Regions from separate parts of the Nonomuraea sp. B208 genome, predicted to be linked through region 2. Evidence: predicted binding sites of a transcription regulator. Region 2 holds the regulator's gene; each other region holds the start of a gene.
What was found. The regulator HrcA, encoded in region 2, represses chaperone genes, less so after heat shock. The targets are predictions, from matches to a motif close to TTGGCACTCTCNNNNNGAGAGTGCCAA.
Positions count from the first base shown of each region.

Region 1: the regulator HrcA is predicted to act here: its motif matches at 4,698-4,724, upstream of groES (co-chaperone GroES).
Region 3: the regulator HrcA is predicted to act here: its motif matches at 6,365-6,391, upstream of groL (chaperonin GroEL).

Region 1 is NZ_BAAJOU010000017.1:19,312-28,508, reverse strand. Features, by position in the region: gene AC27IY_RS13155 (apolipoprotein A1/A4/E domain-containing protein) at 1-1,704, opposite strand, end outside; gene AC27IY_RS13150 (THUMP-like domain-containing protein) at 1,898-3,073, opposite strand; gene AC27IY_RS13145 (MarR family winged helix-turn-helix transcriptional regulator) at 3,085-3,669, opposite strand; gene AC27IY_RS13140 (NAD-dependent epimerase/dehydratase family protein) at 3,760-4,614, shown strand; gene groES (co-chaperone GroES) at 4,813-5,124, shown strand; gene groL (chaperonin GroEL) at 5,194-6,813, shown strand; gene AC27IY_RS13125 (DUF7711 family protein) at 7,136-7,816, shown strand; gene AC27IY_RS13120 (sigma-70 family RNA polymerase sigma factor) at 8,007-8,642, shown strand; gene AC27IY_RS13115 (DUF5319 domain-containing protein) at 8,902-9,197, opposite strand, start outside.
Region 2 is NZ_BAAJOU010000022.1:118,164-127,360, reverse strand. Features, by position in the region: gene AC27IY_RS23410 (PhoH family protein) at 1-610, opposite strand, end outside; gene AC27IY_RS23405 (histidine triad nucleotide-binding protein) at 751-1,095, opposite strand; gene AC27IY_RS23400 (SigE family RNA polymerase sigma factor) at 1,374-1,886, shown strand; gene AC27IY_RS23395 (hypothetical protein) at 1,883-2,524, shown strand; gene AC27IY_RS23390 (16S rRNA (uracil(1498)-N(3))-methyltransferase) at 2,546-3,274, opposite strand; gene dnaJ (molecular chaperone DnaJ) at 3,276-4,412, opposite strand; gene hrcA (heat-inducible transcriptional repressor HrcA) at 4,424-5,437, opposite strand; gene AC27IY_RS23375 (hypothetical protein) at 5,850-6,383, shown strand; gene AC27IY_RS23370 (DUF3097 domain-containing protein) at 6,402-7,211, shown strand; gene AC27IY_RS23365 (DUF4870 domain-containing protein) at 7,211-7,954, shown strand; gene hemW (radical SAM family heme chaperone HemW) at 7,951-9,171, opposite strand.
Region 3 is NZ_BAAJOU010000021.1:776,149-785,345, reverse strand. Features, by position in the region: gene AC27IY_RS20735 (DNA repair helicase XPB) at 1-1,165, shown strand, start outside; gene AC27IY_RS20730 (hypothetical protein) at 1,377-1,706, opposite strand; gene AC27IY_RS20725 (HelD family protein) at 1,874-3,880, shown strand; gene AC27IY_RS20720 (YbhB/YbcL family Raf kinase inhibitor-like protein) at 3,978-4,508, shown strand; gene groL (chaperonin GroEL) at 4,628-6,253, opposite strand; gene AC27IY_RS20710 (cold-shock protein) at 6,591-6,791, opposite strand; gene AC27IY_RS20705 (MoaD/ThiS family protein) at 7,033-7,308, opposite strand; gene thrC (threonine synthase) at 7,332-8,567, opposite strand; SAM riboswitch class I at 8,581-8,722, opposite strand; gene AC27IY_RS20695 (RNA polymerase sigma factor) at 8,802-9,197, opposite strand, start outside.

The DNA.
Region 1 (9,197 bases), on a different contig from region 2:
CCCGTCGAAGCGGCCGCCCAGGTGCTCCTCGGCCTCTCCCAGCCGCTCGTCGAGCGCGTCGAGCTGGGTGTCGAGCTTGTTGAAGCGGCCCTCGCTGCGGTTGGCGGTCTCGCCGATGCGCTGGTCGGCGGCGGCCACCCGGTCGTCGAGGGCCGTGAAGCGGGTGTCGAGTCGGGTGCCGAGCGCGTCGAAGCGGTCGTCGTGGCGGCTCAGGTGGCCGTCCACCGTGCCGAGGCGCTGGTCGAGCGCGCCGAGCTGGCCGTCCATGCGGGTGAGCCGCGTGTCGACACCGCCCATGCGGCCGTCGAGGCTGCCCATGCGGCCGTCGAGGCCGTCGAGGCGGGTGTCGATGTCGGCCAGGCACTCGTCGGTCGACTCCAGCCGCCCGTCGAACCCGGTGAGCCGGGTGTCCAGACCGGCCAGCCGGCCCTCGACCCGGCCGAGCCGGGCGTCCACGCCGGCGAGGCGGTCGGTCAGGCGCTGCTCGCTCTCGCCGAGCTGCACGGCCAGGTGCTGGTCGGTCTCGTCGAGGCGGGTCGTGAGGCGCTGCTCGATCGCGGCGAGGTGGCCGTCGAGGCGTTCGTCGGTCTCCCGCAGGCGGACGGTCACCCGCGCGTCGGTCTCCTCCAGGCGTGCGGTCAGCCGCCTGCCGGTCTCCTCGACGCCGGCGGCGGTCTCGTCGAGCTTGGCGCTGAGCCGCTGGTCGGTCTCGTCGAGCCGGGTGGACAGGCTGCGGTCGGTCTCCTCCAGGCGGACGGTGAGGGCGCGGTCGGTCTCCTCCAGACGTGTGGAGAGGGCGCGGTCGGTCTCGTCCAGGCGGGCGGTGAGGTTGCGCTCGGTGTCGCCGAGGCGGGCGGACAGGTTGCGGTCGGTCTCCTCCAGGCGGGCCGTCAGCCGCTGGTCCGTCTCCTTGAGGCGGGTGGTGAGGCGCTGGTCGGTGGCGTCGAGGCGGGCGGTGAGCTGCTTGCCGGTCTCCTCCAGGCGGGCCGCGCCGTCGTCGAGGCGCGCGGTGAGGCGCTGCTCGACGGCCTCGACCTGGACGGAGAGCCGCTCGGCCGTGCCGGCCAGCCGGTCGTTGACGCCCTCGGACAGCTCGCCGACGACCGCCTCGACCTGCTCGGTGCGGGAGCTCAGCTCGGCCACCGACCTGTCGAGCCTGGTGAAGCGGCCCGCCGCGGCCTCCATGCCGGCGTGAAGGTTGGCCAGCATGCCGGCGAAGTCGGACATCCCCTTGGTGATGCCGTCGGTGGTCTCCAGCACGGACTGCAGGCGCTTGAGCGCCTCATCGACGTTCTCGCCCACGGTGCCGAGATCGGCCCAGAGGCTCGGCAGCTCGGACACCGGGGCGACGCGGGCGTCCACGTGGCCCACCCGGTCGCCGACGGCGTCCACGTGGTCGCGTACGGCCTCGACGTGCTGTGCCAGCCCCTCCGCCCACATCGGCGGCTTGGCGGAGATGTCCTCCAGCCGCCCGTTGACCGACTCCAGAGCGCCGCTGAGGCCGCCCAGCTCGCGCTCGCGCACCTCCCGCAGCAGCCACTCCATGCCTTCGAGCCGCTGGCGGATCTCGTCGAGGACGGCCCCCTGCGTGCGCTGCTCGTAGACGTGGTCCTGTGACGCGCGGTTGAGCAGGTCTCGCATCCTCTCGGAGACGTTGGTGTAGCCCCCTGCCGTGAGAAGGGTCGTGTGGTTGGAATTGTCCACCGAAAGGCTCCTTCGCTCGCCGGCGGTCTGTTGCGCAGCGGTGGGATAGGTCCGGTTTGCACGTGAAATGGCGAGAACGCGACAACCGCATCAGGGGGAGAACTCCCGCCCGCCAACCTTAGCCCCTCGATCAAGGTCCGGAAGCGCCGAATGGAAAGATCGTGGTTGGCGAGAGATCGACCGTTATCCGTGGTCAGGCACTCGGGGAGGTGTCGCAGATAAACGCATATGGGCGTTCCATAATGCGAGTCAGGATGATTACCGCTGACTTTTCCCCATTAAGTCGCAGGTCGGCCCGGAGCCGTTCGATGTCGAGAGCCGAGCCGCGCTTCTTGATGGTGACATTTCCGATTTGTCGCTCACGCAGCGCCGCCCGGAGTTTCTTCAGCGAGAACGTCATCACCTCGTCCACGGCGTAACGCGCGGCCCACGGGGTGTCGATCGGCTCGTCGGCGGCGATGTAGGCGATCTGCTGGTCGAGCAGCCGCCCGCCGACCAGGCCGGCCACCTCGCGCACCAGGTGCGCCCTGATCGCGGCGCCGTTGGGCTCGTAGACGTAGCGGCCCAGCGCGCCGACCGGCGCCAGGCTCTCGGGGCCGGTGGCGGCCAGCGTGTGCCCGCCGGGCAGCAGGGTGGCGCGGCGCATCGAGCGGCCGCCGGGGCCGGTCCAGATGGCCGCCTCCTTGACCTCCCCCTTGTACGAGACCCACTCGGCCTCGGCGGACTCGGGGATGTAGGAGTAGGGGATGCCCGGGGCGACCTTGACGCAGGCGCGGTCCGCCCGCGCCACCAGGTCGAGCACCGTCGGCCACGGCGGAGAGTACGCCAGAGGGTCGAACGTGCGGCCCCGCCCCGTCCGCCTGGCCGGGTCGGCGAAGAGCGCGTCGTAGTCCTCGGGCCGCACCGCCCCCGCGTTGCCCACGACCACGCTCACCCGGTCGGCGACGCCCAGCGCCTCGGCGTTCGCCCTGGCCACGGCGACGGTCAGCGGGTCGATGTCCACGGCGGTCACGGTGCAGCCCGCCCGCGCCAGGGCGAGGAGGTCGCCGCCGACGCCGCAGCAGACGTCGACCACGCGCGCTCCTGCGAGGCGGCGGGCGCGGTGCTCGGCCACCTCCTTGCGGGTGGACTGCTCCAGGCCGTGCGGGGTGAAGAACATCACCTCGGCGTCCTCGCCGAACTTCGCCCGCGCCCGCTCGCGGAGCGCCGCCTGGGTGAGCGCGGCCGAGGTGAGCGCGGCGTCGTACGTGCGGCGCAGCCTCGTGGCGGCGGCGACGGGATCGGCCCCCGTGGCGGTCAGCTCCACGGCCTCGGCGAGCGCCTGCCGGCCGCGGGAGGTCAGGAGCTGTCGGAAGGCGTCGAGGTCCACGTTGCCCGACGTTATCGCGTCGCGGAACCCCTCGTGACGCCGCTCGTGACGGTCTCCGTAGTGGTCGCGGCGGCGTCCCCGGCGGCGCACGAGACGGCTGGGGTGTCGCCCAGGGACAGCAGGAGCTTGCGGAGCAGGGCGGCCAGGGCGTCCTGGTCGTCCCCGGAGAGCCCGGACAGCAGCCGGGCCTCGTTGGCCGCGTGCCGTTCGAGCACGTCGTCCGCCACCCGCCGGCCCTCTTCGGTCAGCCCGACGAACGTCATCCGCCGGTTGCCCGGGGCCGGCCACCGATCGACGAGCCCGCGGTCGAGCAGGTGGTCGATGCGGTTGGTGAGCGCGCCGGGGCTCACCATGGCGGCGGCCGAGAGGTCCTTCATGCACATGCGGACGTCCTCGGCGCGCCGGAGCGTGGCGAGCACGTCGAACTCCCACGCCTCCAGCCCGTGCTCGGCCAGGAACTCCCTGGCGGCGCGGTCCAGCAGCCGGGAGGCGCGCGTGACCCTGCCGATCACGCCCGTGGGGGACACGTCGACGCCGGGCCGCGCCCGCGCCCACTGGCCGATGATCTCGTCGACCGCGTCGATCGCCTCGTCCATGCGCTCGATCCTACGACATTGAAATGTTCGACGCCTGGCGCTATCTTCGGCGTGGAAGACTTCAATGTCGAACTTTTTGAGGTGAGAGTGATGCGAGTTCTGGTGATCGGCGCGACCGGTTACATCGGGGCGGCCGTCGTGGAGCGGCTGGTCGAGGGGGGCCACGAGGTGATCGCGTACGTACGCCCGTCGGCCGACGGCGCGAGGCGGGTGCCGGCGGCGGCCGGCGAGCGGTACGGCGACCTGTCGGACCCTGCCGCGCTGCAGGCGGCACTGGAGCCGGGTGTCGAGGTCGTCGTGCACGCCGGGCAGCTCACCGGCGACCGTGAGACCGACCTCGCCGTCGCGGGTGTCCCGGCCGCCGCGGGGGCGCGGATGGTGTACCTGAGCGGCGTGTGGGTGCTCGGCGCGGTCGACGGGGGCGACGAGGACAGCCCGGCCCGGCCGATTCCGCTCGTGGCGTACCGGGACGAGGTGGAGCGGGTGGTGCTCGGCGGCGGCGGCTCCGTCGTGCGGCCGGGCGTGGTGCACGGCCGGGGCTCCGGCATCCCCGCGCTCCTTCGCGGCCTGGCCGCCGAGCGCGGCACCGGCGTGTACGTCTCGGCCGACGGCACGGCGCCCACCTGGACGTTCGTGCACGTGGACGACCTCGCCGAGCTCGTCGCGGCGGTCGTGGAGCGGGGCGGGGCGGCGGTCTACCACGGCGTGAGCGAGGAGGCCGTGCCGCTCACGGAGGTGGCCGAGGCCGCGGCCCGCGCGGCCGGCGTCAAGGAGGTCGCCGAGCCCTGGCCGCTGGAGGAGGCCGCGAAGGCGCTCGGGGCCGGATTCGCCGAGGCCCTGGCCCTCGGCCAGCGGGTCGGCGCGCCGCGCACCCGCCGCGAGCTCGGCTGGACCCCGACCCGGCCGGGGATCGTGGCCGAGCTCACCGAGGGCTCGTACGCCTGATCGACACCCGTTGTTCCGATCGCTGTCAGCAGACGCGGACGCGTTCGTGTTGACTGTCAAGGCCCTCTTGCATATGTTTCCTGTTGGCACTCTCCCCTTGAGAGTGCCAACGTGCGACGAGGCAGGTCTGACACCCGCGACGGCAGGCCCAGCTGGTCGCCTCTTCTGATCATTCACATCTGAAGGGGAGGTCCGATCGTGACGACCGCCACCAAGGTTCCCGTTAAGCCGCTCGGCGACCGCATTGTGGTTCAGCCGCTTGAGGCCGAGCAGACCACGGCTTCCGGCCTGGTCATCCCTGACACCGCCAAGGAGAAGCCGCAGGAGGGCCGAGTCCTCGCGGTGGGTCCGGGCAACTGGGACGAGGACGGCGAGAAGCGGATTCCGCTCGACGTCTCCGAGGGCGACATCGTCCTCTACAGCAAGTACGGCGGCACCGAGGTCAAGTACAACGGCGAGGAGTACCTCGTGCTCTCCGCCCGCGACGTTCTCGCGATCATCGAGAAGTAGGCCGGATGCGTCGAGCCCCGGGCGCTTTAGGGCGGCCGGGGCTTTCGACGCCAGGAGAGGACTTTCAGCATGGCGAAGATCCTGGAGTTCGACGAGAACGCGCGGCGCGCCCTGGAGCGCGGCGTCAACGCCCTCGCGGACGCCGTGAAGGTTACCCTCGGCCCGCGGGGCCGCAACGTCGTCATCGACAAGAAGTTCGGTGCGCCGACGATCACGAACGACGGCGTGACCATCGCTCGTGAGATCGAGCTGGAGGAGCGCTACGAGAACCTCGGCGCCCAGCTCGCCAAGGAAGTGGCCACCAAGACCAACGACATCGCGGGTGACGGCACCACCACCGCGACCGTCCTGGCCCAGGCCATGGTCCGCGAGGGCCTGCGCAACGTCGCCGCCGGCGCCTCGCCGCTGTCGCTGAAGCGCGGCATCGACAAGGCCGCCAAGGCGGTCAGCGACAAGCTGCTCTCGGTGGCCCGCGAGGTCGGCGACAAGAACGAGATCGCCAACGTCGCCACCATCTCCGCCCAGGACGCCAAGATCGGCGAGCTGATCGCCGAGGCGTTCGACAAGGTGGGCAAGGACGGTGTCCTCACCGTCGAAGAGTCCAACGCCATGGGCATGGAGCTCGAGTTCACCGAGGGCATGCAGTTCGACAAGGGTTACCTGTCGGCCTACATGGTGACCGACCCCGAGCGCATGGAGGCCGTCCTCGAGGACGCCTACATCCTGCTCACCCAGGGCAAGGTCTCCTCCATCGCGGACTTCCTGCCGCTGCTGGAGAAGATCGCCCAGACCAAGAAGCCGCTGCTCGTGGTCGCCGAGGACGTCGAGGGCGAGGCCCTGGCCGTCCTGGTCACCAACAAGATCCGCGGCACGTTCACCTCCGTCGCCGTCAAGGCCCCCGGCTTCGGCGACCGCCGCAAGGCGATGCTGCAGGACATGGCCATCCTCACCGGCGGCCAGGTCGTCAGCGAGGAGGTCGGCCTCAAGCTGGAGCACGTCGGCCTGGAGGTGCTCGGCACCGCCCGCCGCGTCGTGGTGACCAAGGACACCACGACCATCGTCGACGGCGCCGGTGACGCGCAGGCCATCGAGGACCGCGTCAAGGAGATCAAGCTCGCCATCGAGCAGTCCGACTCCGACTGGGACCGCGAGAAGCTGCAGGAGCGCCTGGCCAAGCTCGCCGGCGGCGTGTGCGTGCTGCGCGTCGGCGCGGCCACCGAGGTCGAGCTCAAGGAGAAGAAGCACCGCCTTGAGGACGCGATCTCCGCCACCCGCGCGGCGATCGAGGAGGGCATCGTCTCCGGCGGTGGCTCCGCGCTCATCCACGTCGGCAAGGAGCTCGACGACCTCGGCCTGAGCGGCGACGAGGCCACGGGCGTCGGCATCGTCCGCCGTTCGCTGGTCGAGCCGGCCCGCTGGATCGCCGAGAACGCCGGCCTCGAGGGCTACGTCGTCACGCACAAGATCGCCGAGCTGTCCGCGGGTCACGGCCTCAACGCCGCCACCGGCGAATACGGCGACCTCATCGGCCAGGGCGTCATCGACCCGGTCAAGGTCACCCGCTCGGCCGTCCAGAACGCCGCCTCGATCGCGGGCATGCTGCTCACCACCGAGGCGCTCGTCGTGGACAAGCCCGAGGAGGAGGCTCCGGCCGCCGGCCAGGGCCACGGTCACGGCCACGGCCACTGATCGGCCCTTCTTTCCGCTTCACCTGTCACGGCCCGCGTCCCGCTGCCGCCTTCGGGCGGAGGGGGAGGCGGGCCGCGGCGGTTTTCAGGGGCTCCGGTGTCCCAGCGGCTTTCGCGTCTCAGGGGCCTCGCGTCTCGGGCTTTCGGGGCTCCGGGACACTAGTTCGCGTCTCGGGGCCCTCGTGTCTCCCGGCCCTCGCGTACTGGGGTCTTCGCGTCTCCGGGCCCTCGTGTCTCGGGGTCTTCGTGTCTCGGGGTCTTCGCGCCTCCGGGGAGGGCCCGGGCTCGGCGGGTGCGTACGCTGGGCGGCGGGAGGTGGCGGGATGCAGTACCGGCGGGCGGTGCAGCGGCTGCGGCGGCTCGCCGAGACGTGCGACCAGACGCGCCGGGTGGCGGCGGCGGAGCCGTTCCTGCGGGCGGCGTACGTCTTCGGGGGGCTGCTGGAGGGAGCCGACCCGGTGGACGCCCTTGAGGTGGTCCTCGTGCTGAACCTGCCGCCCGAGGAGGTGACCTGGGGCTCCCAGCCGCCCGGCACGGCCTGGCTCGTGGACTTCCTGGAGTTGGACAAGGGCGGGATCGTCTACTGGTGGCGCTCCCGGAGGGACCCGGTGTGGAACCACCACATCAGGGAGCCGGTGCGGTTCTGGTCCGTGGAGGAGGGGACGGACCAGGACGTGCTCGACGCCCTCCGCGACCGCCGCACCGCCCTGCTGCGGCGCGAGAGCCCGGGCAGCGCCCAGGACGTACGGGCGCGCACCGCCGAGGAGCGGGAGGCCGCGCTCGAACACCTGCGTGAGGTGCACCGCTCCTACTGGGACCGCAAGTGGCGCCGTGACCACCGCGGCATCGGCCGCTACCCCGAGCACCATCTGTGGGAGGCCGTCGAGGGCTACCTGGAGCTCCTGGACCTCGGCGGCGAGGACGCCGACGGCGGCGACGAGTCTCGTCAGGGGCCGGGGGTGGAGTTACGTTCGGTTGGGGAAGTGTCGGAAAAGGTGGACTAATGGCGTAAACCGGCAGTGCGTGATAAGCGTCGGTCTCTGACAATTGTCGCGCATTTCGGCTTATCAGGTGAAACATTATGCCAGCCTAAAGGCTTAGTGTGATCAGTCGATTACTCCCCGTTATCGTCGCGTCAATGTGACCAATCCGTAGCCGTTCGCCATGACGACAGGCCGGATCAGTGAGGGCATCATGCCTATCGTGAGCGAGGGAAGCGTCGCCGACGCCAAAATTGGGGTAAGGCTCGCGTCGAGACTTCCGGCACGGACGGATGACTCCGACCTAAGGGAACTGACGAGCCTCGCCGTACAGGGGGATCGCAGCGCGATCGAATCCCTGCTCGGCGAGTTGCGTCCGATGGTGGTGCGCTATTGCCGCGCCAGGCTGGGCAGGGTTTCTGGGCAATATCACATTGCCGATGACGTGGCCCAGGAGGTCTGCATCGCGGTGTTGTCCGCGTTGCCGCGATACCGCGACATGGGGCGGCCGTTCGCCTCGTTCGTCTTCGGGATCGCCTCGCACAAGGTGGCCGACGCGCTGCGGAGCTCGGTGCGCTCCGCCGTGCCGACCCAGGACCTGCCGGACGGGCCGGACGAGGGCCCGGGGCCGGAGGAGACCGTGGTCCGCTACATCGAGGTCGAGCACGCCCGCCGGCTGCTCGCCCGGCTGCCCGAGAACCAGCGCGAGCTGCTGCTGCTGCGGGTGGTCTCCGGGCTGTCCGCCGAGGAGACCGGTAATGTACTCGGTATGTCACCAGGTGCCGTCCGCGTCGCCCAGCATCGGGCGCTGACCAGGCTGCGGCAGATGGCGGAGCTGGAGTCCGCTTGACGCCGGAGCACGAGACCGACGCGCTGTTCGATGTGCTCGGTCGTGGAGAGCTGCCCGGCCTCGGCTCGGGTCACGCCGGCGACCCCGCGGTGCGCCTGCTGGCCGCGCTGGTCGGTGACGTTCTCGACAGGGACGTTCCGGATCGGGACGGGCTGGGCGGGCTCTGTGCCCTGGGAGGACGGCCTCGGCTGTCCGAGGTCGGTGACGCGGGCCGGGGCCGCTCCTCAGAGTCTTCCGACGGTTCGCCTGATGATCTCGGTCAGCGACGCTCCTCCGTGTCGATGACGCCGTCGACGTAGCCCCTGGCGTATTCCCAGGTCACGTAGTCGGCGGGGTCGGGGTGGAAGGCCGGCTCATGCACCTGCGGCTGGCCTTTCTCGATCATCTGCCGGAGGTTGCCGCGCAGCAGCTCCCAGTCGAAGTAGTGCTGCTCACCGCATTCCGGGCAGTCGAGCACGAGACCCAGCACCCCCTGCGGTTCGAGCAGGGAGCGGAAGACCTCGACGTCGGCGAGGTCGGTGATGGCCTCGTCACGCTCGGCCGCGGTCAGTGGCT
Region 2 (9,197 bases):
CGTAGAGCGGGCGCAGGTAGGGGTCGATCTTCTCGTAGAGCGTGCCGGGCAGGAAGCCGAGCCGCTCGCCGGCCTCGACCGCCGGGCGGGTCAGGATGATGCGGTTGACCCGCTTCTCCTGCAGCGCCCGGACCGCCTTGGCCATGGCCAGGTAGGTCTTGCCGGTGCCGGCGGGACCGATGCCGAAGACGACCGTGTGCTTGTCGATCGCGTCGACGTAGCGCTTCTGGTTGACGGTCTTGGGCCTGATCGTGCGGCCGCGCGAGGACAGGATGTCGAGCGACAGCACCTCGGCGGGACGGTCGGACGTCATGCGGAGCATGGCGATGCTGCGCTCGACCGCGTCGGGGGTGAGCTCGCCGCCGCTGCGCAGCACCTCGACGAGCTCCTCGAACAGGCGCACGACGACGCCGCTCTCGTCCGGGCTGCCGGTGACGGTGATCTCGTTGCCCCGTACGTGGATGTCGGCCTTGAAAGCGCCCTCGATGACGCGAAGCAGCTCATCACGGGAGCCGAGGAGGCTGACCATCGGGTATTCGTCCGGAATCAGCACCTTGGCTTGAGTGCGCGAGGGAGGTGCCGTGCGTCGGGATTCGTGTAGTTCGGACATGGGCAGGCCAGTGGCCTGATGCCTCCCGGTCTCTTGCGGAGTTCTTCTCCGCCCATCGTATCCGGGGCCAGGCGGTTTGCTCGCGTCAATATCACCGCACCGGCCCCTCTCGACACCACAACAGGTCTAATCGGGCGGCTCTAACCGGGCGGCCAGGTGAGGTCGCGGCCGCCCAGGACATGGGCGTGCGTGTGGAAGACGGTCTGCCCGGCGGCGGGTCCGGTGTTGAAGACGACGCGGTAGCCGCTCTCGGCCACCTGGTCGAGCACGGCCACGGCGTGCGCGGCCTTCAGCACCTCGTCGGCCAGGCCGTCGTCGGCCTCGGCGAGCGCCGCCGCGTCCGCGTGGTGCTCCTTGGGGATCACCAGGACGTGGGTCGGCGCCTTGGGGTCGATGTCGCGGAACGCCAGTGTCCTGCCGGTTTCGTAGACGATCTCGGCGGGAATCTCCTTGGCGACGATTTTGCAGAAGAGGCAGTCCTTCACAGCAGCACCATACCGACCCGCCTCCCGCCCGCCGGTCCGTTGCGAATCGGTAATCGGCGGTGTCGTGCGCGGGAAGATCAACGCGGTTAGGGTGGGTGTGCGACACTTCAACAAAAAAGACGATTCAGGGTCGGGCGAGCGCCACCTGGCGAGGACACGACTGGGTAATGCACCCTAAGGAACCGGGGAAACCTCAAGAACCGGAAGAGCGTAAACCCACTGGGAAGGCCGCGCGTCCCACTGATGTGACCACCGAAACCCTTCTGGCCGACAGGTCGATGGGGGCGGTGCCGGTCGAGTGGGATGCCGACATGGCCGTTACCGCGCTCTACAGCGCGCACTTTCGGTCGTTGGTGCGTCTCGCTGTGTTGCTGGTGCGCGACATCGCGACCGCCGAGGAGGTTGTGCAGGACGCGTTCGTCGCCATTCACGGCGCCTGGCGCAGGCTGCGCGACCCCGACAAAGCACTCGCCTACCTCCGTCAGTCCGTCGTCAACCGCTCGCGTTCGGTGCTGCGCCACCGCGCCGTCGTCGAGAAATACGCGCCCAAGGGCCTGCCCGACGCGCCGAGCGCCGAGAACGGCGCGATCGGCGAGCTGGAACGGTCCGCCGTCATCGAGGCGTTACGAGCCCTCCCGACCCGGCAGAGAGAAGCACTGGTTCTGCGGTATTACGGTGATCTGTCCGAAGCTGAGATCGCTCACGCGATGGGCATCAGCAAGGGCGCGGTCAAGAGCCACACCGCCCGTGGCATGGCCGCGTTGCGATCCGTCCTGGAGAAAATGTCATGACCCTTCGCCCCGACGAGCACGGCGACCTCCTGCGCCGTGCGCTCCGCGCGGAGGCGGACGCGGTCGTGCCCTCGCCGGACGGTCTGGAGATCATCCGTGCCAGGATCGAGCGGCGCGGCGTGCGCAACCTCTTCTGGTGGCGGGCCGGCGCGGCCGCGGCCAGCGCCGTCCTGGTGGCCGGCACGATCGTCATGGTGGTGCCCGAGCTGCGGTCCAAGGTGATCAACGAGAGCCCGATCACGGTGGTCGATCAGGAGACCACGGGCAGGGTGCCGTCCAACTCCTCCACCACCCGCTCCCATCAGCCGCCCCCGCCTCCGCCCAGCCAGGACAACCCGGTCGTCGTGCCGCCGGAGCCCACCACCGAGTCGCCGAGCAAGCCGCCCAGGACCGCCGGGTCCACGAGCCGGCCGTCGCCGACCCCGCGTACGGAGACCACCACCACCTGCCCGCCCGTGGCCGCGACCCCGGGCGACGACTGCCCGGCCACGTCGGCGTCGCCGGCGCCCACGGAGGCCGACCCCGCCGCTCAGCCCTCGACGTGCCCCACCGAGCAGTGCCCGGCCGACAGCATCAGCGAGAGCCCCGCCGAGATCGCCACCCCGCTCATCGCGACCGGCGGCGGCACCACCCCTTGACACCACGTGTCGACCGGCGGCTCACCACCGGCCCGTGCGCGTGAGCAGCACGGCCGCCGCCGCCACCCCCGCCGTGGACGTGCGCAGCACCGTCGGCCCGAGCAGCACCGGCGCCGCCCCCGCGGCCTTGAACCGGTCGAGCTCCTCGTCCGAGACGCCGCCCTCCGGCCCGACGACCACCACGATGTCGCCCTCGGCCGGCAGCGTCACCTTCGACAGCGGCTCGGCCGCCTCCTCGTGCAGCACCAGCCCGAGCGCCGCCCCGGACAGCAGCTCCGCCACCCGCGCGGTGGTGGCCGGCTCGCTCAGCTCGGGCAGGTGGAAGCGGCGGGACTGCTTGCCCGCCTCGCGCGCGGTCGCACGCCAGCGGCCGAGGCCCTTGGCGACCTTGTCGCCCTTCCACTGGGCGATGCTGCGCGAGGCCGACCAGGGGACGATGACGTCCACCCCGGCCTCGGTCATCATCTCGACGGCCAGCTCGCCCCGGTCGCCCTTGGGCAGCCCCTGGACCACGGTCAGCCGCGGTCGCGGGGCCGGCACCTCGTAGCGGCGCAGCACGTCCAGGCCGAGCGCGTCCTTGGACGCCTCGCGCACCACGCACTCGGCGACCCGGCCGGCCCCGTCGGTGAGATCGACCCGCTCGCCGGCCCGCAGACGGCGCACGGAGGCGGCGTGGCGCCCCTCGGGGCCGTCGAGCGTCAGCTCCGGACCGTCGCCCAGCTCGGGGGCGATGAACACCGGAACGCTCACGTCACCTGCCGTTGAACGCGTCGCGCAGGCGCGAGAAGAAGCCCTGCTGACCCGGCGCGAACTTGCCCGGCGGGCGCTCCTCGCCCCGCAGCCTGGCCAGCTCGCGCAGCAGGTCCTCCTGCTGGGTGTCGAGCTTCGAAGGGGTCTCGACGTTGACGTGGATGAGCAGGTCGCCCCGGCCGGACTCGTTGAGGCGCTGCACGCCCCGTCCGAACATGGTGATGACCTGGCCGGACTGGGTGCCGGGCCGGACGTCGACCTCCTCGGTGCCGTCGAGCGTCTCGACCGCGAGCACCGTGCCGAGCGCGGCGGCCGTCATCGGGAGCTGGACGGTGCAGTGGAGGTCGTCGCCGCGCCGCTCGAAGATCTCGTGGGCGCGCTCGACGATCTCCAGGAACAGGTCTCCGGGCGGGCCGCCACCGGGGCCGACCTCGCCCTCGCCGGCGAGCTGGATGTGGGTGCCGTCCTCGACGCCCGCCGGGATGCGGACCTTGATGGTGCGGCGGGTGCGCACCCGGCCGTCGCCCGAGCACTCCTGGCAGGGGTGGCGGATGATGGTGCCGAAGCCGCCGCACTGCGGGCACGGCCGCGAGGTCATGACCTGGCCCAGGAACGAGCGGGTGACCTGGGAGATCTCGCCGCGCCCGTTGCACATGTCGCAGGTGTCGGGGTGGGTGCCGGGCGAGGCGCCGGCGCCGTGGCAGACCTCGCACACCACGGCCGTGTCGACGACCAGCTCACGAGTGGTGCCGAACGCCGTCTCGCGCAGGTCGAGCTCGACCCGGATGGTGGCGTTGCGACCCCGGCGGGCGCGCGAGCGCGGGCCACGGGCGCCCGCGGCGGTGCCGAAGAAGGCGTCCATGATGTCGCTGAACGGGAAGCCGGCGCCGAAGCCCCCGGCGCCCGCTCCCGCGCCGGCGAAGGAGGAGTCGCCCCCCAGGTCGTACATCTGGCGCTTGTTCGGGTCGGACAGCACCTCGTAGGCCTGCGTGATCTCCTTGAACCGCTCCTGGGTGTCAGGATCGGGGTTCACGTCGGGGTGCAACTCGCGGGCGAGCCGGCGGTATGCCTTCTTGATCTCGTCCTGACTCGCGTCACGCCGCACCCCGAGGGTGGCGTAATAGTCGCTGTTTGCCACTTATCGACCTCTTATGATGCAGCCAGGATCTGGCTGACGTAGCGAGCCACCGCGCGCACGGCGCCCATCGTCACGGGATAGTCCATCCTGGTGGGACCCAGCACACCGAGCCGGGCGAGTTGGTTGTCGCCAAGACCGTATCCGGTCGCGACCACGGATGTGCCCTGGAGGTAGGGGTTTTCCGAGCCGATCCGTACGGTGAGGGCGGACGGGGTGTCGGGGGAGGTCTCGCCGAGCAGCCGCATGAGCACGACCTGCTCCTCCAGCGCCTCCAGCACGTCGCGCAGGCCGACGGAGAAGTCCGCTCCGGCCAGGTTGGCCGCGCCCGCGAAAACGATCTTTTCGTCGTACCGCTCCACCAGGGTCTCCAGCAGCACGGACAGGATCGTGGCGGCGGCCGGCCGGTCCTCCACGGGCAGCCGCTCCGGCAGGTCGGCGACCAGCTCGGGAACGCTGCTGAGCTGGCAGCCGTCGAGGCCGGAGTTGAGCACCGCGCGCAGGTGCGCGATGCGGGTGTCCTCCAGCGCCTCGGGCAGCTCGACGACGCGCTGCTCGACGCGGCCGGTGTTGGTGATGAGCACCAGCATGACGCGGCGCTCGCTCAGCGGCACCAGCTCGACGTGCCGGACGGTCGAACGGGTGAGCGTGGGGTATTGCACGACGGCCACCTGCCGGGTGAGCTGCGCGAGCAGCCGCACCGTGCGCATCACCACGTCGTCCAGGTCGACGGCGCCGGCCAGGAACGTCTCGATCGCCCGGCGCTCGGCGCCGGACAGCGGCTTGATCTGCGAGAGCCGGTCGACGAACAGGCGGTAGCCCTTGTCCGTCGGCACCCGCCCCGCACTCGTGTGCGGCTGGGTGATGTAGCCCTCCTCCTCCAGCGCGGCCATGTCGTTCCTGACCGTCGCCGGGGAGACCTTCAGATTGTGGCGCTCGGCCAGCGCCTTGGAGCCCACCGGTTCGTTGGTGGACACGTAGTCCTCGACAATGGCGCGGAGCACCGCCAGCTTCCGTTCGTCGAGCACGTGCTCACCTCCTGCCTCTGCCCGTAGGGAAAACGCGGTGCCTAGCACTCTGTGTTCCCGAGTGCCAAGTGTACGGCTCTCGCCCACAGGGTGCGATGACACCGGCTCCCATCCTCTTGCTAGCGTCTTACAAGCGACAGGCTTCACACTTGCGGACATGTCGGACGAAGCACAGCCCCCGTACGGGCCACCGCCCGGACAGGGTCCGTACCACCATCAGCCATTCCCGCCTCAGCCCGGATACGGCCCGCAGCCCGGCTCCCAGCCCGCATACGGGCCGCAGCCCGGATACAGTGGGCAGCCGGGATACGGCACGCCTCCACAGCCGTATGGTCCGCCGCCTCAGTACGGACAATACGGCCAACAACCACAGTTCCCACCACGAATCGATTCCAAAGCCATCAAACCCAGCTTGTGGTGGGTCGGCGGCGCCTGGATCGTGGCCGTGCTCTGCGGTGTCCTCGGCATCGTGCTCTTCGTGAACGGCGTCGCCGGCGGCGTGAGCGACCTCGCGCCCACCAAGACGTTCACCTCGGGGGAGAACGTCACCGTCACCGTGGACCCGGCCGACAAGCCCGCCGTCTACCTCTCCTCCGACACGCCGGTCACATACTCGTGCCAGATCGCCGGCGGATCGGGGCAGGCCAAGCTGGCCAAGACCAGCGGCTCGCAGACCGTCACGGTCAACGGCGTCGTGTGGGAGCAGATCCTCGTGGTCAACGCCCCCGCCAAGGGTGACTACCAGCTCACCTGCAGCAACGAGGGATCGGCCGCGGTCAAGTACGGCGTCGGCAAGCCGCTGTCGTCCGCCGCCGGCGGGGTGGTCGGCGGGGTCGTCGCGCTGCTCGCGATCCCCGGCGCGGGCATCCTGCTCGCGATCATCGCCACCATCGTGGTCCTGGTGCGCCGCTCCTCCGCGCGCAAGCGCCTTGCGGCCGCCGGGTGATTTGCTACGGTCCCCCCTGTGTACGACGGTGATGTTCTGGCGGGTAACTGGCGGCGGCCCGGCAAGGGCAAGATCCCGAAGGTGCCCGCCGAGCCGGACCTCGTCGTGGAGGACGCCGACAGCGGCTTCTGCGGCGCCGTGGTGGCCTGCGACAAGGAGGCCGTCACGCTGGAGGACCGGTTCGGCAGGCGGCGGCTGTTCCCGCTGGCGCCGGCCGCGTTCCTCCTGGAGGGCAGGCCGGTGACCCTGGTGCGCCCCGCGCCGGCCGCCGCCCCCGAAGGCCCCCGGCGCAGCGCGTCGGGCTCCATCGCCGTCGAGGGGCTGCGGGCCCGCGTGGCCAGGGAGAGCCGCATCTACGTCGAGGGCGTGCACGACGCCGCGCTCGTGGAGAAGATCTGGGGCCACGACCTGCGGGTCGAGGGGGTCGTGGTCGAATACCTCGAGGGCGTGGACCACCTGCCGGACATCGTCGCCGAGTTCGGCCCCGAACCGGGGCGGCGGCTGGGGGTCCTCGTGGACCACCTCGTCCCCGGCTCCAAGGAGAGCCGGATCGCCGCCGAGATCACCTCGCCGGACGTGCTCGTCGTGGGGCATCCGTTCGTCGACATCTGGCAGGCGGTCAAGCCGTCCGTGCTGCGCATCCCCGCCTGGCCCGAGGTGCCGCGCGGGGTGCCGTGGAAGGAGGGCGTGATCGCCGCCCTGGGCTGGCGCCTGGAGCCGGCCGACGCCTGGCGGCGCATCCTCGGCGCCGTCTCGACCTTCACCGACCTGGAGCCCGAGTTGCTCGGCCGGGTCGAAGAACTGATCGACTTCGTTACGGAGACATGATGAGCCAGGATCCCCACGCCCCGCCGCCGGACGACGACGCGACCCGGTACGTCCCGCCGTCGGCCGTCCCCCAGCAGCCGGGCTACGGCTACGGCCAGCAGCCGCCCTCCCAGCCCGGTTACGGGTACGGGCAGCAACCCCCATCCCAGCCCGGCTACGGATACGGGCAGCAGCCCGGCTCCCAGCCCGGCTACGGGTACGGCCAGCAGCCCCCGTCCCAGCCCGCCTACGGGTACGGTCAGCAGCCCGGTTACGGGTATGGCGAGCAGCCCGGTTACGGGTATGGCGAGCAGCCCCCGTCACAGCCGGGCTACGGCTACGGCCAGCAGCCGGGCTACGGCTACCAGCAGCAGTCCCCGCCCGGCTACGGCTACGCGAAGCCTCCCGGCGGCCCGTACGTGCCGGGCATGCACGGCCCCCGCCCCGGCACCGACGACACCACGATGGCGATGCTGGCGCACCTGCTCGGCCTGCTCGCCTCCTGGATCGGCCCGCTGATCATCTACCTGATCAAGCGCGACCAGTCCCCCTACGTCCGCGACCAGGCGGCGGAGGCGCTGAACTTCCAGATCACGATGTTCATCGGCTACGTCGTGGCGGGCGTCCTGTCGGTGGTGTTCATCGGCGTCCTGCTGCTGCCGGTGATCTGGGTGCTGTCGCTGATCTTCCACATCCAGGCGGCCGTGGCCACGAACAAGGGCCAGCGCTACCGCTACCCGCTCTCCATCCGGATGATCACCTAGACCAGCAGGTCGCGTACGAGGGCGTCGGCCAGCAGCCGCCCCCTCAGCGTGAGCACCATCAGCCCGGCCTTGAACGGCTCGGGCTCCAGCAGCCCCCGCGCCAGCGCGTCCGCCACCACCGGGCGCGCCCGCGGCGCCACGTCGCCGAGCGGGTAGCCGGTGACCAGGCGCAGCTCCAGCATGAGGCGTTCGGCCGCGCGGTCGTCCGCGTCCAGGACCTCACGGGAGTGGGCGGGCGAGACGCCGGCGGCCAGGCGCTGGGCGTAGGCGGCGGGGTGCTTGACGTTCCACCAGCGGGTGCCGCCCACGTGGCTGTGCGCGCCGGGCCCGGCGGCCCACCAGTCGCCGCCGGTCCAGTAGAGCAGGTTGTGCCGGCAGCGGGCCTGCTCGGAGGTCGCCCAGTTGGACACCTCGTACCAGTGGAAGCCGGCCTCGGCCAGCAGCTCGTCGGCGATGAGGTAGCGGTCGGCGGCCACGTCGTCGTCGGGCGAGGGCAGCTCGCCGCGCCGGATGCGGGCGGCGAGCCTGGTGCCGTCCTCGACGATGAGTGAGTAGGCCGACACGTGGTCGGGCCCGGCCTCGATCGCGGCGGCCAGCGAGGCCCGCCAGTCGTCGTCGGACTCCCCCGGCGTGCTGTAGATGAGGTCGAGGTTGACGTGCTCGAACCCGGCCGCCCTGGCCTCACGCACGGCCGCCGCCGGGCGGCCCGGCGTGTGCTTGCGGTCGAGCACCCGCAGCACGTGCTCGCGGGCGCTCTGCATGCCGAAGCTGATGCGGTTGAACCCGCCGTGGCGCAGCTTCTCCAGCGAGGAGGGATCGACGGACTCGGGGTTGGCCTCCGTGGTGACCTCGGCCCCCGGCCGCAGCCCGAACTCGGAGTCGATCGCCGCGAGGATCCGCGCGAGGTCCTCGGGCGGCAGAAGCGTCGGGGTGCCCCCGCCGAAGAACACGGTGTCCACCGGCAGCTCGCGCTCGCCCAGGACGCGCCTGGCGAGGCGCACCTCCTCCACGACCGTGTCGGCGTAGTCGCGCTGGGAGGCGCCGGGGCCGAGCTCGGCGGCGGTGTAGGTGTTGAAGTCGCAGTAGCCGCAGCGGGTCACGCAGAACGGCACGTGGACGTAGAAGCCGAACGGCCGCTCGCCGAGGCCGCGCAGGGCGCTGTCGGGCAGCTCGCCCGTGCTGGGCGCGGGGTCGCCGTCGGGCAGGGTGGATGGCACCCTTCCAGTCTGCCGGTCGTCAGGGG
Region 3 (9,197 bases), on a different contig from region 2:
CCTGGCCGGCTACGTCGACGGCGAGGCCCACCCGATCAAGCTGGCCCAGGAGGGCTGGTCGCTGCGCCCCTACCAGCAGGAGGCGGCCGACGCCTTCTGGCACGGCGGCTCCGGCGTGGTCGTGCTGCCCTGCGGCGCCGGCAAGACCATCGTGGGCGCTGCCGCCATGGCCCACGCCCAGGCCACCACGCTCATCCTGGTCACCAACACCGTCTCCGCCCACCAGTGGAAGACCGAGCTGCTCAAGCGCACGTCGCTGACCGAGGACGAGATCGGCGAGTACAGCGGCAACAAGAAGGAGATCCGCCCGGTCACCATCGCCACCTACCAGGTGATGACCACCAGGCGGAAGGGCGTCTACAGCCACCTGGAGCTGTTCGACGCGCGCGACTGGGGGCTCATCGTCTACGACGAGGTGCACCTGCTGCCCGCGCCGATCTTCCGGATGACCGCCGACCTCCAGGCCCGCAGGCGCGTGGGGCTCACGGCCACGCTGGTGCGCGAGGACGGGCGCGAGGGCGACGTGTTCTCGCTCATCGGCCCCAAGCGCTACGACGCGCCCTGGAAGGAGATGGAGAACCAGGGCTGGATCGCCCCGGCCGACTGCGTCGAGGTGCGGGTCACGCTCACCGACGAGGAACGGCTGGCGTACGCGATGGCCGAGTCGGAGGAGCGCTACCGCTTCTGCGCGACCACGCCGTCCAAGACGCGGGTCACCGAGGCGCTGGTGCGCCGGCACGCGGGCGAGCAGGTGCTGGTCATCGGCCAGTACATCGACCAGCTCGACGAGCTCGGCGAGCACCTCGGCGCGCCGGTGATCAAGGGCGAGACCCGGGTCAAGGAGCGCGAGCGGCTCTACCAGGCGTTCCGCGACAAGGAGATCCAGGTCCTCGTGGTGTCGAAGGTCGCCAACTTCTCCATCGACCTGCCGGAGGCGTCCGTCGCCATCCAGGTGTCGGGGACGTTCGGCTCGCGCCAGGAGGAGGCCCAGCGGCTCGGCCGGGTGCTGCGGCCCAAGGCGGGCGGCGGGGGCGCGCGGTTCTACACCGTGGTCAGCCGCGACACCGTCGACCAGGAGTTCGCGGCGCACCGGCAGCGCTTCCTGGCCGAGCAGGGATACGCCTACCAGATCATCGACGCCGACGACGTGCACGACGGCGTCTGAGGGTGGCTCTCAGCGGGTGAAGGCCCGGCCGCTCGCGCGTGAGCGGCCGAGCGCTCGACGTGGTGTCACGTCCACGAGACTCCGCGGGCCGTCGACAATCGAACCACCCCCCTCACCTGCGTACTATCACGCCGCCTGCGACATACCCCCATGATCCGGCAAACCCACCTGATATGCCCGATTTTTTCGGTATTCCCAGGTTGTCCTCAGCTCAGGGTCGGCGGGCCAGCAGCCCGCCGACGAAGAGCACGCCCTCGGCCAGCACCCACGCCAGCACCGCCGCTCCCATGAGCCGCCCGAACACCCGCAGGTCGCCGCGCGAGACCGGCAGCAGCCAGGCCGCCGCCGTGCAGCACGCGGCCAGCGTCGCGAACAGGCCCGACACCGTGGAGACCGTACCGAGCCGCCGCGGACAGTCCTCGTCGCCCCCGGCGCAGAACGCCTCCAGGCCCCAGCCCGCGAACACCGACAACCCCCAGAGCGCCGCGAGCAGGAAACTCGCGATCGTGGGGATGATCGGCGACACCCGCACCCGCGCCATCCCCCCGTTTTACCCGCGCCCCCGGACCGCCAACCGCCGCCGGCAAGGGCACGCCCGCCCCCCGGTAAATGCTGTGGAAGCGCTCGCCGCGCCCAGCTAAACTGACCGATTCGCTGCCTTACCACCTCCGACGACCACCTCCGATCCCGACAAGGAGGCACTTTCGCATGCCCGCACACCAACTCGCCCCCGACATACCCGCCGACGTCCTCGCCGCCGAGCAGCGGCACCTGGCCGAGTCCAGGGCCGCGCTGACGGCGATGCGCACCCACGCCCAGTCACTCTCCGCCGACGCGGCCGGCGACTGGGTGTCGCAGCAGATCCTCCAGTCCCTCCTCGACCAGCGCGTCGCCGCCCTGGCCGACCACCCGGACACCCCGCTGTTCTTCGGCCGGCTCGACCGCGAGTCCGGCGACGACCTGCCCGGCACGATCTACGTCGGCCGCCGGCACGTCCACGACGCCCGCAGCAAGCCGCTCGTCATCGACTGGCGGGCCCCGGTCTCGCGGGCCTTCTACCAGGCGAGCCCGGCCGAGCCGATGGGCGTCGTACGCCGCCGCCGCTTCGGCTACCACGGCGGCACGCTGACCGCGTACGAGGACGAGCCCCTGGGCGAGGGGAACGTCGAGCTCGGCCCGTCGAAGATCCTCACCGAGGAGATCGAACGCCCGCGCACCGGCCCCATGCGCGACATCGTCGCCACCATCCAGCCCGACCAGGACGAGATCGTCCGCTCGGGGCTCGCCCAGACCGTCTGCGTCCAGGGCGCCCCCGGCACCGGGAAGACCGCGGTGGGCCTGCACCGGGCCGCCTACCTGCTGTTCACCCACCGCGAGCGGCTGGCCAGGTCCGGCGTGATGATCGTCGGCCCCAACCGCGCGTTCCTGTCCTACATCTCCTCGGTCCTGCCCGCGCTGGGCGAGGTCAAGGTGGACCAGACGACCGTGGCGGGCCTGCTCGGCGAGCACGCCGCCCCAGAGGACCCGCTGGTGGCCGCGGTCAAGGGCGACGCCCGGATGGCCGCGGTGCTCGAACGCGCGCTCTGGCTGCACATCGTGAAGCCGGAGGAGGGCCTGGTGTTCACCAAGGGCGCCTACCGCTACCGGGTGGCCGACTACGAGGTGCGCGAGATCGTCGCCTCCCTGCGCGGCACCACCCGCTACCTGCCAGGGCGAGCGGCGCTCGCGCAACGGCTGGCCCACCTGGTGCTGGTGCGGATGGAGCAGCGCGGCGAGTCGCCCGACGACCGGGTGCAGGACGCCGTGGCCCGCTCCAAGCCGGTCAAGCAGCTCGTGGACGCGGTCTGGCCGAAGCTGACGCCCGAGCAGGTGCTCTTCCGGCTGCTCGCCGAGCCGGAGTTCCTCGCCAGGGCCGCCAAGTCCGACCTGTCGCCCGACGAGCAGAGCCTGCTCCTCTGGCCGAAGCCGTACCGCAGCCACAAGTCCGCCAAGTGGTCGGCGGCGGACGCCGCGCTCCTCGACGAGCTGCGCGACCTCATGGAGCGCACCCCCTCACTCGGCCACCTGGTCGTGGACGAGGCCCAGGACCTGTCGGAGATGCAGCTGCGCGCGCTCGGCCGACGCTGCCGCAACGGCTCGGCCACCGTGCTCGGCGACCTCGCCCAGGGCACCACGCCCTGGTCCACCAGCTCGTGGGAGAGCGTGCTCCGGCACCTCGGCCAGGCCGAGGGCGAGGTGACCGAGCTGACGCTCGGCTTCCGCGTGCCGCGCGAGGTGCTCGACTTCGCCGCCCGGCTGCTGCCGTCCATCGCCCCCGGACTGGCCGCGCCGCGGTCCCTGCGCCCCGGCGCGGGCTCGCTGAGCATCCGCCCGGGCGGCTCGGTGGCGGAGGCCGCCGACGCGGCCCTCGCCCAGGAGGGCTCGATCGGCGTCATCGTCCCGGACGCGCTGGTCGGCGAGGTCGCGCGGGCGCTGTCCGGCCGTCCGCACTCCGTGCTCGACCCCGACGCCCCGGAGGGCGAGCACCGCCTGCTCGTCGTCCCCGCCACGCTCGCCAAGGGTCTGGAGTACGACCACGTGATCGTGGTCGAGCCCGCCGACATCGTGGCCGCCGAGCCCCGCGGCCTGGCCCGGCTGTACGTCGTCCTGACCCGTGCGGTCACCTCGCTCACGGTCCTGCACGACAAGCCCCTGCCGCCGCAGCTCGCCATGTGACCGCGCCCCGCGCGGGAACCGGCGACGCCATGACCGGCGACCGGCCCGGCCGCTTCTAGGATGGCGATCAGGAACGCTGCCTACCTAGGAGGATGCCGTGCCAGCACCGCTGCCCCATGAACACCTGCCGTCGGTTCCCGCGCTCGTGGTCGAGAGCGACGACATCCAGGACGGCGAGCGGCTCAGCGACCTGCACGTCTTCAACGACTGGGGCATGACGGGCCAGAACGTCTCGCCCCAGCTCCGCTGGTCCGGCGCGCCCGAAGGGACCCGGAGCTACGCCGTCACCTGCTACGACCCCGACGCCCCCACGGGCAGCGGGTTCTGGCACTGGGTGCTGTTCGACCTGCCGGCCTCGGTGACCGAGCTGCCCGCGGGCGCGGGCAGCGCCCCCGACTTCAAGGGGCTGCCCGAGGGTGCCGCCCACGCCCGCAACGACTACGGCGCCAAGGCCTTCGGCGGCGCGGCCCCGCCGCCCGGCGCCCCGCACCGCTACGTCTTCACCGTCCACGCCCTGGGCGTCGACAAGCTGGGCGTGGACGGCGACGCCAGCCCGGCGGTGGTGGGCTTCAACATCACGGCCAACACCCTGGCCCGCGGCCACATCGTCCCGGTCTACGGCGTCTGACCGCGGCCGACGAACCCGCCGTCAGCGCATACGCCCGTCGACGAACCCGCTGTCAACGCACAAGAGCGGCCCGGAAGATCCGGGCCGCTCTTGTTCTTCGGCTTCGCGAGCGAACAGACCTAGAAGTCCATGTCGCCGCCGCCCGGCATGGCCGGGGCGGCGGGGGTCTTCTCGGGCTTCTCGGCGATGACAGCCTCGGTGGTGAGGAAGAGCGCCGCGATGGAGGCGGCGTTCTGCAGCGCGGAGCGCGTCACCTTGGCCGGGTCGATGATGCCCGACTCGAACATGTTGACGTACTCGCCGCTGGCGGCGTTGAGGCCCTCGCCCGGAGTGAGGTTGCGGACCTTCTCCACCACGACGCCGCCCTCGAGACCGGCGTTGACCGCGATCTGCTTGAGCGGCTCCTCCAGAGCCTTCTTGACGATCGAGGCACCGGTGGCCTCGTCGCCGGCCAGCTCCAGCTTGTCGAACGCCTTGGCGCCGGCCTGCAGCAGCGCCACGCCACCGCCGGGGACGATGCCCTCCTCGACGGCCGCCTTCGCGTTGCGCACGGCGTCCTCGATGCGGTGCTTGCGCTCCTTGAGCTCGACCTCGGTGGCCGCGCCGGCCTTGATGACGGCCACGCCGCCGGCCAGCTTGGCGAGACGCTCCTGGAGCTTCTCGCGGTCGTAGTCGGAGTCGGTGCGCTCGATCTCGGCGCGGATCTCGTTGACCCGGCCGGAGATCTGCTCGGCGTCGCCGGCGCCGTCGACGATCGTGGTCTCGTCCTTGGTGACGACGACCTTGCGCGCGCGGCCCAGCAGGTCGAGGGTGGCGTTCTCGAGCTTGAGACCGACCTCCTCGGCGATGACCTGGCCACCGGTGAGGATGGCGATGTCGTTGAGCATGGCCTTGCGGCGGTCGCCGAAGCCCGGGGCCTTGACGGCCACGGAGCGGAACAGGCCGCGGATCTTGTTGACGACCAGGGTGGCCAGGGCCTCGCCCTCGACGTCCTCAGCGATGATCAGCAGCGGCTTGCCGGACTGCACGACCTTGTCGAGCAGGGGCAGCAGGTCCTTGTTGGCGGAGACCTTGCTGTTGACGATCAGGATGTAGGGGTCCTCGAGGACGGCCTCCATGCGGTCGGAGTCGGTGACGAAGTACATCGACACCATGCCCTTGTCGAACCGCATGCCCTCGGTGAGCTCCAGCTCCAGGCCGAAGGTGTTGCTCTCCTCGACGGTGATGACGCCTTCCTTGCCGACCTTGTCCATCGCCTCGGCGATGAGCGAGCCGATCTCGGGGTCGGCGGCGGAGATGGAGGCGGTGGAGGCGATCTGCTCCTTGGTCTCCACGTCCTTGGCCAGCTTGGAGAGCTCCTCGCTGACGCGCTCGACGGCGGCCTCGATGCCCTTCTTCAGGGCCATCGGGTTGGCGCCGGCGGCGACGTTGCGCAGGCCCTCACGAACCAGCGCCTGGGCGAGCACGGTGGCGGTGGTGGTGCCGTCGCCCGCGACGTCGTCCGTCTTCTTGGCGACTTCCTTGACCAGCTCGGCGCCGATCTTCTCCCAAGGGTCCTCGAGCTCGATCTCCTTGGCGATGGACACACCGTCGTTGGTGATCGTGGGGGCGCCCCACTTCTTCTCCAGCACGACGTTGCGGCCCTTGGGGCCCAAGGTCACCTTGACGGCGTCAGCGAGCTGGTTCATACCGCGCTCGAGACCGCGCCGGGCGTCCTCGTCAAACGCGATCATCTTGGCTGCCATAAGGCTAGACCTCCCAGATGCAGGGTGGCTTGTCCTGGACCGAGCCGACGCCCGCGACGGCCAGGGACTGCATCTCCGTTCGGCAGACCCCATCGTCTCGATCCCGAGTTATTGGCACTCTGCCACACAGAGTGCCAACGAACTGTTTAGCACTCTACCCTGCCGAGTGCAAGCGAACGACCTTCTGGAGGGGTCTCCGCGCAGGTCAGCCGATCCGCATAGGGACGGCGGGCCGCTCACCGTGTGGCCCGCCGCCGATCGACGACTACGAGGGTGGCGGGCTCGTACGGACTGCGCTGCCGCACGGGCCCCGCCGGTGCATACCAGGTGACGTAAATCAGACCGAGCGGACAGACTCGGCCTGCGGTCCCTTCTGGCCCTGCGTGATCTCGAACTCGACCCGCTGGCCCTGCTCGAGAGATCGGTACCCGTCCATCAGTATCGCGGAGTAATGGACGAATACATCCTTACCACCGTCTACCGCGATGAAGCCGTAGCCCTTGTCCGCGTTGAACCACTTGACGGTGCCCTGCGCCACTTCCGACTCCTCTTACTGGGGCTACAGATCTCGCCCATTCCACCGCGAGACCCGTAATCGTCCGACTTAACGACAAAACAGCCAGACGATCGCCTCGACCATACCTGTGGCAAGGGGTTTGGCAACAGAGTCAATCCACGAAAGACGCATTTGTTCGCAGTGCGGGTACTTCAACGTTTGAATAGGCCCGAAAAGCAGAAGGCGCCCGCTTGGGGCGCCTTCTGTGGAGTCGTACGGGCACTCAGCCGCCGGCGACCGCCGGGATGATGGAGATCTGCGTGCCCTGAGGGACGGCGGTGTCCAGGCCCTCGGCGAAACGGACGTCCTCTTCCCCAACGTAAACGTTGACAAAACGCCGAATCTTGCCCGATTCATCCAGAATTCTCGCGCCGATGCCCGGGTAGTCGGCATCGAGCTTGGCGAGCACGTCACGAAGAGTCGCGCCTTCGCCACTCACTTCCGCGTTTCCGCCGGTGTAGGTGCGCAGAATGGTGGGAATCCGAACAGTAACGCTCATGGTTATCTCGCCTTTCCTGGTTGTCAGACAGCCGCGCGGAACGCGTCGAGAGACGGCTTGATCACGGCGGTGGGCCGCGACGACTCGCCGGCGATGGCGTCCAGCGTCTTCAGGCCGTCGCCGGTGTTGAGGACCACGGTCTCCGCCTCGGGGTCGAGCCGCCCCGCCTCGACGAGCTTCTTGAGCACGCCCACGGTGACGCCGCCCGCGGTCTCGGCGAAGATGCCCTCGGTCGAGGCCAGCAGCTTGATCGCGGCCACGACCTCGGCGTCGGTGACGTCCTCGACGGCCCCGCCGGTGCGCCGGGCGATGTCCAGCACGTACGGGCCGTCGGCCGGGTTGCCGATCGCCAGCGACTTCGCGATGGTGTTGGGCTTGACCGGCTGGACGACGTCGTGCCCCGCCTTGTACGCCGCCGACACCGGCGAGCACCCGGCGGCCTGCGCCCCGAAGACCTTGTAGGGGGTGTCCTCGACCAGGCCCAGGGCGATGAGCTCCTTGAAGCCCTTGTCGATCTTGGTGAGCTGCGAGCCCGAGGCGATCGGGATGACGATCTGCTCAGGCAGCCGCCAGCCGAGCTGTTCGGCGATCTCGTACGCGAGCGTCTTGGAGCCCTCGGCGTAGTAGGGCCGCAGGTTGACGTTGACGAACCCCCACTTGTCGCCCAGCGGGTCGCCGATCAGCTCGGAGCAGAACCGGTTGACCTCGTCGTAGGTGCCGTCGATGCCGATCAGCTTGCCGCCGAACACCCGGGCCATGGCGATCTTCGCCTCTTCGAGGTCGGCCGGGATGAACACGCAGGCGTCGAGCCCGGCCCGCGCCGCGGCGGCGGTCACCGCGCCCGCGAGGTTGCCGGTGGAGGAGCAGGAGAGCGTGTGGAAGCCGAAGTTGCGCGCCGCCTCGACGGCGATGGCGACCACCCGGTCCTTGAAGGAGTGGGTGGGGTTGCCGGAGTCGTCCTTGACGTGCAGGGACTTGATGCCGAGCGCCCGCCCGAGGTTGCCCGCCCTGACCAGCTTCGTCCAGCCGGGGTTCATGTTGGGCTTGCTCGCCACGTCGGCGGGGACCGGGAGCAGCGAGCGGTAGCGCCAGATGTTGGCCGGGCCCGCGGCGATGTCCTCGCGGGTCACCCGGCCGAACTCGTAGGCCGCTTCGAGCGGCCCGAAACACTCCAGACACGCGAAGCTCGGCCCGAGCGGGTAACGGGCGCCGCACTCGCGGCAGGACAGAGCGACGGCAGGACCAAAGTCGTGCGACATGAAGCGAGGCCTTCCCTCATCTTCGCCCACGGCCACCTTGACCGCGAACCGGAATTGGCACCTTGTCCCGGTCGGCCTCGCCAGGTCGCGAGTCGAAAGCCGGGAGGGTTGCCGGGGCTTCGCAGGGCCGGTCCCTCCACCCCTCTGGATGAGCTGTATGAAGTTGTTGCACACGACTCTACCCGCCGAAGCGGCGGGAACGACCACCTGTCTCAAAGACTGAGACGGGGCGTCTCACCGATAGTCGTCACCCAGCGCCGCCTGGACGTACTTGCGCGCCTGGTGGATGCGCGACTTCGCGGTGCCCAGCGGGATGCCGAGCTGCTCGGCCACCTCGTTGTAGTCGAGCTGCACGATGTCGCGCAGGACCAGCGCCTGCGCGAGATCGGGCTTGTCGGCCTCCAGCGCCTCCATCGCGTCGAGCAGGTCGAGCCGCGAGCCGGCGATCACGCTGACCCGCCGCGCGTCGGGCTTCTGCGTCGGCAGCTCGTCGGAGGTCTGCTCGGCCGCCCTGCGCTTCAGCGACCGGTAGGTGGTGCGCGCGCAGTTGGCCGTGACGATGTGCAGCCAGGTGCTGAACCTGGCACGCCCCTCGAAGCGGCCGATGTTGCGCGCCACCGCGAGCAGGGT